One region of the Rhodococcus sp. H29-C3 genome, then DNA from elsewhere that is predicted to be linked to it. Evidence: riboswitches for the same ligand, from Rfam matches in the RefSeq annotation. Region 1 holds a riboswitch; each other region holds the start of a gene.

Evidence for each region. A riboswitch is a leader RNA that binds a small molecule or an ion and turns the genes downstream of it on or off. The one in region 1 is predicted to bind cobalamin.
Region 2: linked by a shared signal. The riboswitch ahead of QMK32_RS03250 (ABC transporter substrate-binding protein) and the one ahead of QMK32_RS13990 (magnesium chelatase subunit D family protein) in region 1 are both predicted to bind cobalamin.
Region 3: linked by a shared signal. The riboswitch ahead of metE (5-methyltetrahydropteroyltriglutamate--homocysteine S-methyltransferase) and the one ahead of QMK32_RS13990 (magnesium chelatase subunit D family protein) in region 1 are both predicted to bind cobalamin.

What each region holds. Positions count from the first base shown of each region.
Region 1 covers NZ_JASITC010000005.1:209,323-212,596, reverse strand. The annotation lists gene QMK32_RS13990 (magnesium chelatase subunit D family protein) at 1-1,461, opposite strand, end outside; adenosylcobalamin-variant (AdoCbl-variant) riboswitch at 1,539-1,641, opposite strand; gene QMK32_RS13985 (GNAT family N-acetyltransferase) at 1,655-2,158, opposite strand; gene mqo (malate dehydrogenase (quinone)) at 2,172-3,274, opposite strand, start outside.
Region 2 covers NZ_JASITC010000001.1:655,529-658,802, reverse strand. The annotation lists gene QMK32_RS03260 (IclR family transcriptional regulator) at 1-160, shown strand, start outside; gene QMK32_RS03255 (GAF domain-containing protein) at 206-1,507, shown strand; cobalamin riboswitch at 1,552-1,697, shown strand; gene QMK32_RS03250 (ABC transporter substrate-binding protein) at 1,798-2,793, shown strand; gene QMK32_RS03245 (FecCD family ABC transporter permease) at 2,793-3,274, shown strand, end outside.
Region 3 covers NZ_JASITC010000003.1:227,242-230,515, forward strand. The annotation lists gene metE (5-methyltetrahydropteroyltriglutamate--homocysteine S-methyltransferase) at 1-1,777, opposite strand, end outside; cobalamin riboswitch at 1,903-2,146, opposite strand; gene QMK32_RS08320 (3-deoxy-7-phosphoheptulonate synthase) at 2,350-3,274, shown strand, end outside.

The sequences.
Region 1 (3,274 bases):
AGTCACGGCGGACAACCGATCGCGGGCGGCCATCGATCCAGATGCGTCGACAACGAACACGATGAGGTTGCCTTCTCGACCTTCACGAATCGCCCCGCGTAGGTCCGCAGGCTCGAGTCGGAACTTTCCGGATGTTCGTCCGCGCGCGACTTGATCCTCGGCTGCCGCGAACAATGTCCCGATGAGGTGAAGTCCCTTGCCACGCTCGGTGGTCGGGCGCACGACCCGCCCCTGCGCAGCACGCGACCGGGAGCGACGCCCGGGTGCTCCCTCGCCGACGCCGGGAACTTCCATCAACCGCGCGCGAAACTGCGATCCGGGCGTTGCGGCATCTCGGTCACGAGATCCGTTGCCGGACGGTGGATCCGCCTGGTCCGGTGTCGGTGCACCGCCCCCGTCGTCATCCGGGTCCGGTCCTGAAACGGTTGGATCGGGATCGGTTGGATCGTCGGACTCCTGGCCGGAATCCGATTTCGGGGAGTCTGCCTGTGCGGAGTCTGCCTGTTCTGCAGCATCGCGCATGGCATCGTCGAGTGCACTCTCGTCGATACCCGGCTCGTCGAACGGGTCACGCCTGCGCCGATGGGGCAATGCCAATTCCGCAGCGACCCGCACGTCCGACTCCTCGACCTTCGGGGAACCTCGCCATGCCGCGTGTGCCGACGCGGTTCTTGCCACTACGAGGTCCGCTCGCATCCCGTCGACGTCGAACGATGCACACAACGCAGCAATTCGACGAAGTTCGGTGTCGTCGAGCTCCACCTGATCGAGTACGACTCGAGCCGCGACGATGTGTGCGGCGATGTCCGCGTCCTCGTCGGCGTAGTGAGCAGCAAACGCACGGGGGTCGCGCTCGTAGTTCAGCCGACGTCGTACGACGTCCATTCGGATGTCGACGTCACGTGAGGCAGCGACCTCTACGGCGAGCCCGAAGCGATCCAACAACTGTGGTCGAAGTTCGCCCTCTTCAGGATTCATGGTTCCCACGAGGACGAATTGCGCGGGATGGGAATGTGAAACCCCGTCGCGTTCGATATGGACGCGCCCCATCGCAGCCGCGTCGAGCAGAACGTCGACCAGGTGATCATGCAGAAGATTCACCTCGTCGACGTACAGCACACCCCGATGAGCGGCGGCCAACAGTCCCGGCTGAAATGCACGTTCTCCGTCTCGAAGCACCTTCTCCAGATCGAGCGATCCGACCACGCGGTCCTCGGTCGCGCCGACCGGAAGCTCTACCAGTCGGGCCGGCCGTGTCACGCCATCGTCCTCGATGTCCGGAAGCAGCGTCGCGAGTGCACGTACGACAGTGGACTTCGCCGTCCCCTTTTCACCGCGGACGAGAACACCACCGATTCCTGGGTGCACCGCACACAGGATCAACGACAATCGAAGCTGGTCTTGGCCGACTATCGCGCTGAACGGATAACCGGGTTCTGAAGATCCAACGGCCTGCTGCACTTTCGATCCCCTTCATTCCTCGGTTTCCGCGCCGAGGACTTTCGATGCCCACCGAAGAAGTGGACAAAGTAGTTTCGATGCTGTGCGGTGATCTGGCTCACGAGGCTGCCGACAATCGGCCTACTCGTACACAGTGGCGGGACCGCGCCTGAATCACACAGGACTTCCCCGCATCAGCTCCGTTGGTCGAACCCTACCGTCGTTCGACGTTACTGCCGCCCGACGCCTCGCCCCAGGGGGTTCCGCCGCCACGACGCATGGGCGTATGCGGAATTCCGTCTTCGAGAACTTCCTCACCGTCGGGCAGGAAGCCGTGTTTCGCGTACATGTCCACCAGGTAGCTCTGTGCATTGATACGACACGGAGAGGAGCCGACCTCGGCAAGTGCAGCGCGCAGGATGCGCGTGGTGTGCCCCTGCCCCCGCGCCGACCGCTGCGTGCACAGCCGCCCGATGCGGAAGGCCTTCTCGCCGTCGTCGTGCTCCTCGAGCAGACGCAGTGTGCACACCACTTCGCCGTCACGTTCGAGCCAGAAATGCCTCGTCTCGGTGAGCAGGTCTCGACCGTCGAGTTCGGGGTAGGCGCACGCCTGCTCGACGACGAAAACCTCGACACGCAGCTTCAACAGGTCGTACAAGGTCTTGTTGGACAGGTCCAAAGCCCAGGAGCGCTTGAGGGCAGCAGCTTGCGTAGTCATAGGCCTGTTGCTATCACAGGCCGGTGCGCTGTGCGAGTTGGGAGGACTCGTCCAGCTCGAGCGCACGCGAGGTCCAGTCGAAAATCTCGCGGAACAGTGAACGATCCTCGGCCAACTTGACTCCGAGCGAAGGCACTATCTCCTTGAGCTTGGGCTGCCATGCCTCGTAGCGGTCTCCGAAGCATCGCTGCAACACATCGAGCATCGCCGGTACCGCAGTGGAAGCACCAGGCGATGCACCGAGCAGTCCCGCGATCGTCCCGTCTGCAGCGTTGATCACCGCGGTGCCGAACTCGAGAACTCCGCCGCGGCCCTTCTTTCGAATCACCTGGACTCGCTGCCCGGCGGTGACGATCTCCCAGTCCTTGTCGAGAACCTTGGGTGCGAACTCGCGAAGCGTTTCCACGCGATCGGCCTGCGACTGCGACAGTTCGCTCAGTAGGTACTTCACGAGTCCGAGCTCGGTGACGCCCACGCCGAGCATCGACATCAAGTTCCCCGGCTTGACCGACGAAGGTAGATCGGTCAGCTTTCCTTCCTTGAGGAACTTCGGCGACCATCCTGCGTACGGACCGAAGAGCAAACCGGGCTTGCCCCCGATGACACGTGTATCGAGGTGTGGCACCGACATCGGGGGCGCACCGACCGAGGCCTTGCCGTACACCTTGGCCGAGTGCCGCTCGATGAGCTCGGGGTTGGTGCAGCGCAGCCACTCACCGCTGACCGGGAACCCTCCGAAGCCCTTGATCTCGCTGATGCCCGACTTCTGGAGCAGATGCAAAGCACCGCCACCCGCGCCGACGAACACGAACTTGGCGTTGACCGTCTTTTTGGATCCGGTGCGAAGGTTTGCCACCTTGACGTCCCACGTTCCGTCCGACTGCTTCGAGATGTTGCGCACGTCGTTTCCGAAGTGCACGGTGGCGCCGGCCCCGGAGAGGTAGTTCAGAAGTTGGCGTGTGAGCGCACCGAAGTCGACGTCGGTTCCGTTGTCGCTCCAGTTGAGCGCGACGGGATCGGAGAAGTCGCGACCCGCACCCATGAGCGGAAGTCGACGCGTGAACTCGTCCGGACTGTCGATGTACTCCATACCTTCGAACAGTGGATTCGAAGCCA
Region 2 (3,274 bases), on a different contig from region 1:
GGCCGGTGGTATCGCGCTGTGTGGAGAGACGCGGAATGCGCAACTCGAGCGAGTGGCACCTTTGGTCGTGGACGCCGCTCGTGAGGTGTCACGCGCTCTGTTCCCCAAACGCGGAGCGCCCCGCAGTGCCCGCAAGGCGCTGTCGACGCGAGCGAACTGACCCCACCTCTGCATCGCTATGTGAGCTGGCGCACAATTGTCGGCAATGACTCAGTCGACAGGTCCCGAGCCTGCGCTGGCGGCAGGCGAGGATCCGCGCCGCTACGCGCAGATACTGACGGCCGTCTACGACGCGACGATGGCGGGCGGTAGGGGGCCAGCCCGGCCACGCGAGGTGATCGGTGATTCGTGGCGGCGGTTGCAGACCCTCGGTATCGATCCCGAACAAAAATCCATCTCACCCTCACTTGTAGACGTTTCCGATCTCGAGCTGAGCCGTCGTGATTCGGGTCTGTTCGACGTCCTCGACGATCTGGCTCGAGGGCTGGAATCGGTCGTTCAGGACGGAAACAACATTCTCGTTGTGGCCGACCGTCACGGGCGGGTGTTGTGGCGCAGTGGATCTACGGCAGTGCTCGATCGCGCCGACGGACTCGGATTCGTCGAGGGTGCCAGCTGGGCCGAGGACTCGGTCGGTACCAATGCGATCGGGACTGCGTTGGTTTCGCGCCGAGCAGTGCAGATTTTTTCGGCGGAACACTATGTGCGAAGCCATCATCCATGGACGTGTGCGGGTGCGCCGATCAAGGACCCGCGGACCGGTCAGGTGATCGGTGCGGTCGATGTCAGTGGGCCTGCGAGTAGCGTGCATCCGACCACACTCGCGCTCGTGGATGCCATTGCCCGTCTTGCTGAATCCCAACTGCGCGAGCATCATCGGCAGAATTTGGATCTGCTGCGCTCTGTCGCGGCCCCCATGCTCGCCCGGTTGCATTCCCCCGCACTGGCGGTCGACGCCAACGGGTGGGTAGCGGCGACCTCGTCCGTCGCGTTGCGCACTCGAGTTCTGCTGCCCGAGGATCTGGCCACGGGACGATTCTGGATGCCGACGCTCGGTGTGTGTGAAGTCGAGCCGTTGCCCGGTGGTTGGCTCGTCCGGCCGACAGGGGTGGCGGAGAGCGCATCGGTGTCCGAGACGGCCGGTGCCACTACGATCTGCATCGATCTACGCCATCCGCAGCACACTCGGCTAGAGATCCGCAGCGAGGTCGGGGAGTGGATACACGAGCCGACGCCGCGTCACGCAGAGATCCTCTACCTGCTGGCAGTCCATCGGGAGGGGCGGACCGCGGCACAGATGGCGGCGGATCTGTTCGGAGACGGCGGAAGGGCGATCACCGTCAGGGCCGAAATGTCGCGTCTGCGCAAGCAGCTGTCCGGTGTGGTCATGACGCAGCCCTACCGGTTCGACGCGTCGGCGACCCTCGAAATTTTGATGCCCGAGGACATCAGCAGACTGCTGCCGCATTCTTCGGCACCTGCGGTTCGGGCGCGACGTATCCGCTGACTACATGTGTGGGTATCGGTGGGCGCGCTCGACCGCTGCCGAAACCTCTCGTGCATACTGCTGGACGAAGCACTTAGCAAGCCAGTCGTAGGGGGAAGCCGGTCGAAATCCGGCGCTGACCCGCAACGGTGGGCTGTCTCCTCTCGTGGAGATGGCAAGTCCGATTACCCAGCGGCTGTGTGTGCGACACCTATTCGTCGTGGTCTACGAATCGGCAGTCCTGCGCGTGGTTGATTGTTGCTGCGCGTCGACTCTCAATTTCGTGGCTCTGAGCTCCTAGTGAGGTTCATATGTCACCATCTACTCCCTCCATCGTCCGAATTGTCGCGGTCGGTTCCGCGGCAGCGCTGCTCTTCGCGGGCTGTTCGCGTGGCGACTCGATAGACGCCACCTCGGCCGGGGCCGCGTTCGACGAGCCTGTCACCATCTCCAATTGCGACCTCACCCAGCAGTTCGATGCCCCTTCACAACGCATCATTTCCATGAACGATCACGTCACCGAGGTGCTCATCGAGATGGGTGTCGCGGATCGGATCGTCGGGATGGGCTACCAGAACGCCACCCCGACTGCGGAGACGGCAGCTGCATTCGAACGAATCGCCGGCCTCGCCGACGAATACCCGACGAAAGAACAGATCCTCGATCTCGACCCCGACCTCGTCGTGGGAGGCATGCGCAGCGCATTCAACGACAAGGAGGGCCGCTCCCGAGAGTCATTCACCGATGTCGGCGTCGCGACGTTCCTGTTCTCCGAGTATTGCGGATCGGGATTCCCCGACATCGGGATGCTCGAAAACGATTATTCCCAACTCGGTGAGATTCTGGGAGCCGAGGATGCCGCGAAGGACGTCGCCGACGGTGTCGTGGCAGGCCTGGATGCAGTGGGTGAGAAATTGACCGGTGTTGCTCCGACCCCGACGTTATTCTACGACTCCGGTGAAGACGTCCCCATGACCATCGGGGGCGTCGGCGTAGGGCAAATCATCGCAGACTACGCAGGGGCGGAGAACATCTTCCCCGAAGGCGAGCGGCCCTACCTGGACACGACGTGGGAGATCATCGGCGAACGCGCACCACAGGCGATCGTCGTCCTCGACTACGGCGACACCTCCGCACAGGGCAAGATCGACTTCCTGAAAAGTCAACCGATCATGGCGACGACCCCCGCCGTCCAACGCGACAACTTCATCGTCGTACCGCTCGACGACTTCTTCGAGAGCCCACGACTGGTGACGAGCGTGGACACCATCGCACGCGCACTGCATCCGGACCGGTTCCAGGACTGATGACAACCGCCGTCGAAACTCGAACTGCGCCTGTCGGATCCACGTCGAATCGACGTTCACGCTTTCCGCTCGTAGTGGTTCTTGTACTGCTGATCTTCGGTCTTCTGGCTGCGGTCGCAGCGGCAGCATCCTTCGGGTCGGTGCGGATTCCCGTCGGCGACGTCTGGGCGATCGTGATGCACAAGGTGATGCCGGGAGCGTTCGAATCCTGGTGGACCGAGGCCCGCGCAGTGATCGTCCTCGACTCCCGTCTTCCGCGGTCGTTGACTGCCGCGGTCGTCGGTGCCTCCCTTGCGATCGCGGGCGGTGTCGCACAGGCCGTCACACGTAACCCGCTTGCTGATCCGTATCTGCTGGGAGTGTCCTCGGGAGCGGGCTTCGGTGTCGTGGTTGTGATGGCGCTCGGTATCGGAGCGGGTGCGATCGGGGTCTTCACCATTCCAGCGGCGGCCTTCGTCGGGGCGATGATCCCGTTGTTCCT
Region 3 (3,274 bases), on a different contig from region 1:
TTCCTGCCGATTGCAGGTCGACGGTCTCGTCGCGGATGGCCAGTGCGACCTGATCCGCGGTGTCGGCCAGCGGCTGATCGTCGCGAACGAACGACCACGCGAGGATCGTGACAGGTCCGGTCAGCATGCCCTTGACCGGCTTGTCCGTCAGTGACTGAGCAAAGGCGATCCAGTCGACGGTCATTGCACCGGCCCGGCTCACATCACCGAACAGAATGGGAGGACGCACGCATCGTGAACCGTAGGACTGAACCCAGCCATTGGCCGTGGCTGCGAAGCCGTGCAACTGCTCCGCGAAGTACTGCACCATATCGTTGCGCTCCGGCTCGCCATGTACGAGAACATCGAGGCCCAACTTCTCCTGCAGTGCAATGACATCGGCGATCTCGGCGTGCATGCGAGACACGTACTCGGCATCGTCGATCTCGCCCTTGCGTAATTCGGCCCTGGCGAGACGGATCTGCGTTGTCTGCGGGTACGAACCGATGGTCGTCGTCGGGAGCGGTGGGAGGTCGAGTCGAGCAGTCTGGGCCACCCGACGCTCGGCAGCGGGACTGCGATCGACTCTCACACCATTCTCGAGTCGCGTGCGAACCGCATTGTCGTGCACTCGGGGGTCGGTGCGACGGGATTCCGCAGCGACGCGTGCCGCAGCGAGTTCGGTTGCAACGCAATCGGTTCCCTCGCGAAGTGCACGCGCGAGCACGGTCACCTCCTCGACCTTTTCTGCGCCGAACGCCAGCCACGACCGCAGTGGATCCACGATCTGGGTCTCGGCGTCGAGCGTGTACGGAACATGAAGTAGCGAGCAGGAACTCGACACGGCGAGCGCGCCAGCGCTGCCCAACAGGCTCGCCAGCGTGGCCAGGGCCCGGTCCAGATCGGTCCGCCAGACATTGCGGCCGTCGACGATGCCTGCCACAAGAAGCTTGCTCGCCAGAGCGGGCACCGCAGCGACCTGCTCGACGGTTCCCGGGCCCGTGAGATCGACCGACAACCCCTCGATGCCGGTCGAGGCCAGTATTGGCAACGCGTCACCGAGGTACCCGAAGTACGACGCCACCAGTATTGCCGGCCTTCTCTCGACGGCGCTGAGGTAGTCGTAGGCGCGTCCGGCGGCGGCGAGTTCGGCTTCGGTTCGATCCGCGACCAGAGCAGGCTCGTCGATCTGGACCCATTCGGCACCCGCGTCGGACAGCTGTGTCAACAGATCCGCGTACAGCGGGAGGATTTCGTCGAGGCGGTCCAGCAGCCGAGCGTCACCGCCGACCGATTTCGAGAGCAGCAGAAATGTGACTGGACCGACGATCACCGGGCGGGCCGGAATATCCAGTGCGCGAGCCTCGTTCAGCTCGCCGAGAATCTTCTCCGGGTGGAGAGCGAACGTTGTGCTCGGTGCAATCTCGGGTACGAGGTAGTGATAGTTGGTGTCGAACCACTTGGTCATTTCCAAGTGCTGCACGGTGTCGTTGCCACGCGCGGCGGCGAAATACCGATCGAGATCGTCCTCGATGGCGCTTACCCGTTCGGGCAGCGCACCGAGGAGGACCGCGGTGTCGAGCACCTGGTCGTAATAGGAAAAGGTGTTGATCGGCACGGAGTCGAGCCCCGCGGACTTCAGCGAAAGCCAGTCGTCCTCGCGTAACTGCTTGGCGACAGCGCCGAGTGCGGCGGCATCGATCTTTCCGGCCCAGTAGGACTCGACAGCCTTCTTCAGTTCGCGCTTCGGGCCGATTCGGGGTGAACCGAGAACTGTCGCAGTGAATTCGAATGTCACTTCGTGTGTCTCCAGATACATGGCGTGATGGGTGGAACACCACCGTGCGCGCGAGTACGCCTGAGCCCAAGACGAGACTTCAGGTCTACTCGCCCACTCCACGGGGCGGTGAACCGCTACGCACGGCGTGCGCAGCACAGAAGGCAGGTATTCGGACTCGCAGGCGCGCGATCTTCCTAAGAAAGCTCGAGATCGCTCCTAGTGGCCGTCGCTTCCCAGAGAGGCTTCTCCAGTGCTTGATAGACGGCGGTCGTTCCTGCATACCGCTGCGGGACAATCCCGGATTCTCACCGGGTTCCCTCTTGCGTCGCCCTTGCGGACTTCGGGGCTCCTCTTGGCCGCGGGCGAACCGACTGCATGCATGAGCATAGGCGCTCGGCTGCCTCCGGAGAAAGAGCTGCTACTCTCGAACCCATGACGCGCACGTATTTTTGGTTTAGCAGGCCGGCCCCGGGTGGGTCAGCCAGCGACACCATGCGCTGACACCCCACCCCACGAGCCGGAATCAGACCGGCTCGAAGTGCGCGTGGATTCACCGTGAACGAGTCGGTCTGGGAACAGGATCTTCCTTCATGACCATCGACATCAATACCAGCGATCCAGCTCTCGACGACTCGGCTTTGGACGACCGACGGACGATCAGTATCAGTCCGCTTCTGTCGCCGCGGACCGTTCGGCGTGAGCATGCCGCGGACGACGCCGTGGCGGCCGTGGTTCGACGCGGGCGCGACGGCGTCATCGACATTCTCGACGGACGTGACGACCGGCTGATCGTCGTCGTCGGACCATGCTCGGTGCACGACACCATCGCGGCGATGGACTACGCCCGGAGATTGGCCGCGAAGGCGGCCGAACTCGATGATCGCCTGCACATCGTCATGCGCGTGTACTTCGAAAAGCCGCGGACCACTCTCGGCTGGAAGGGCCTGATCAACGACCCGCATCTCGACGGCAGTTTCGACATCAACGAAGGCCTCCGTGTGGGCCGTCAGTTGCTCGTCGACATCTCGAGTCTCGGTCTTCCGGTCGGATGCGAATTCCTCGACCCCATCACCCCTCAGTACATTGCGGACCTGGTCAGCTACGGTGCCATCGGCGCACGAACCGCAGCCAGTCAGGTGCACCGTCAACTGTGCAGCGCGTTGTCGATGCCCGTCGGAATCAAGAATTCGACCGAAGGCGATGTTCAGGTCGCGGTCGACGGAACTCGGGCAGCGGCGTCGAGCCATGTCTTCCCCGGAACGGACCTCGACGGTCATTCCGCGTTGATCAGAACCGTCGGGAATCCTGACTGCCATGTGATCCTGCGCGGCGGCACCGACGGTCCGAACTACGACGCAGAGACTGTCGCCGACACCATCGCGCGGCTCCGGAAGTCGAATCTTCCCGAGCGGTTGGTGATCGACGCGAGCCACGGCAACAGCCGAAAAGACCACAACAAGCAGGTCGATGTCGTGACGGACGTGTCGGCACGGCTCTCAGCAGGCGAGCACGGGA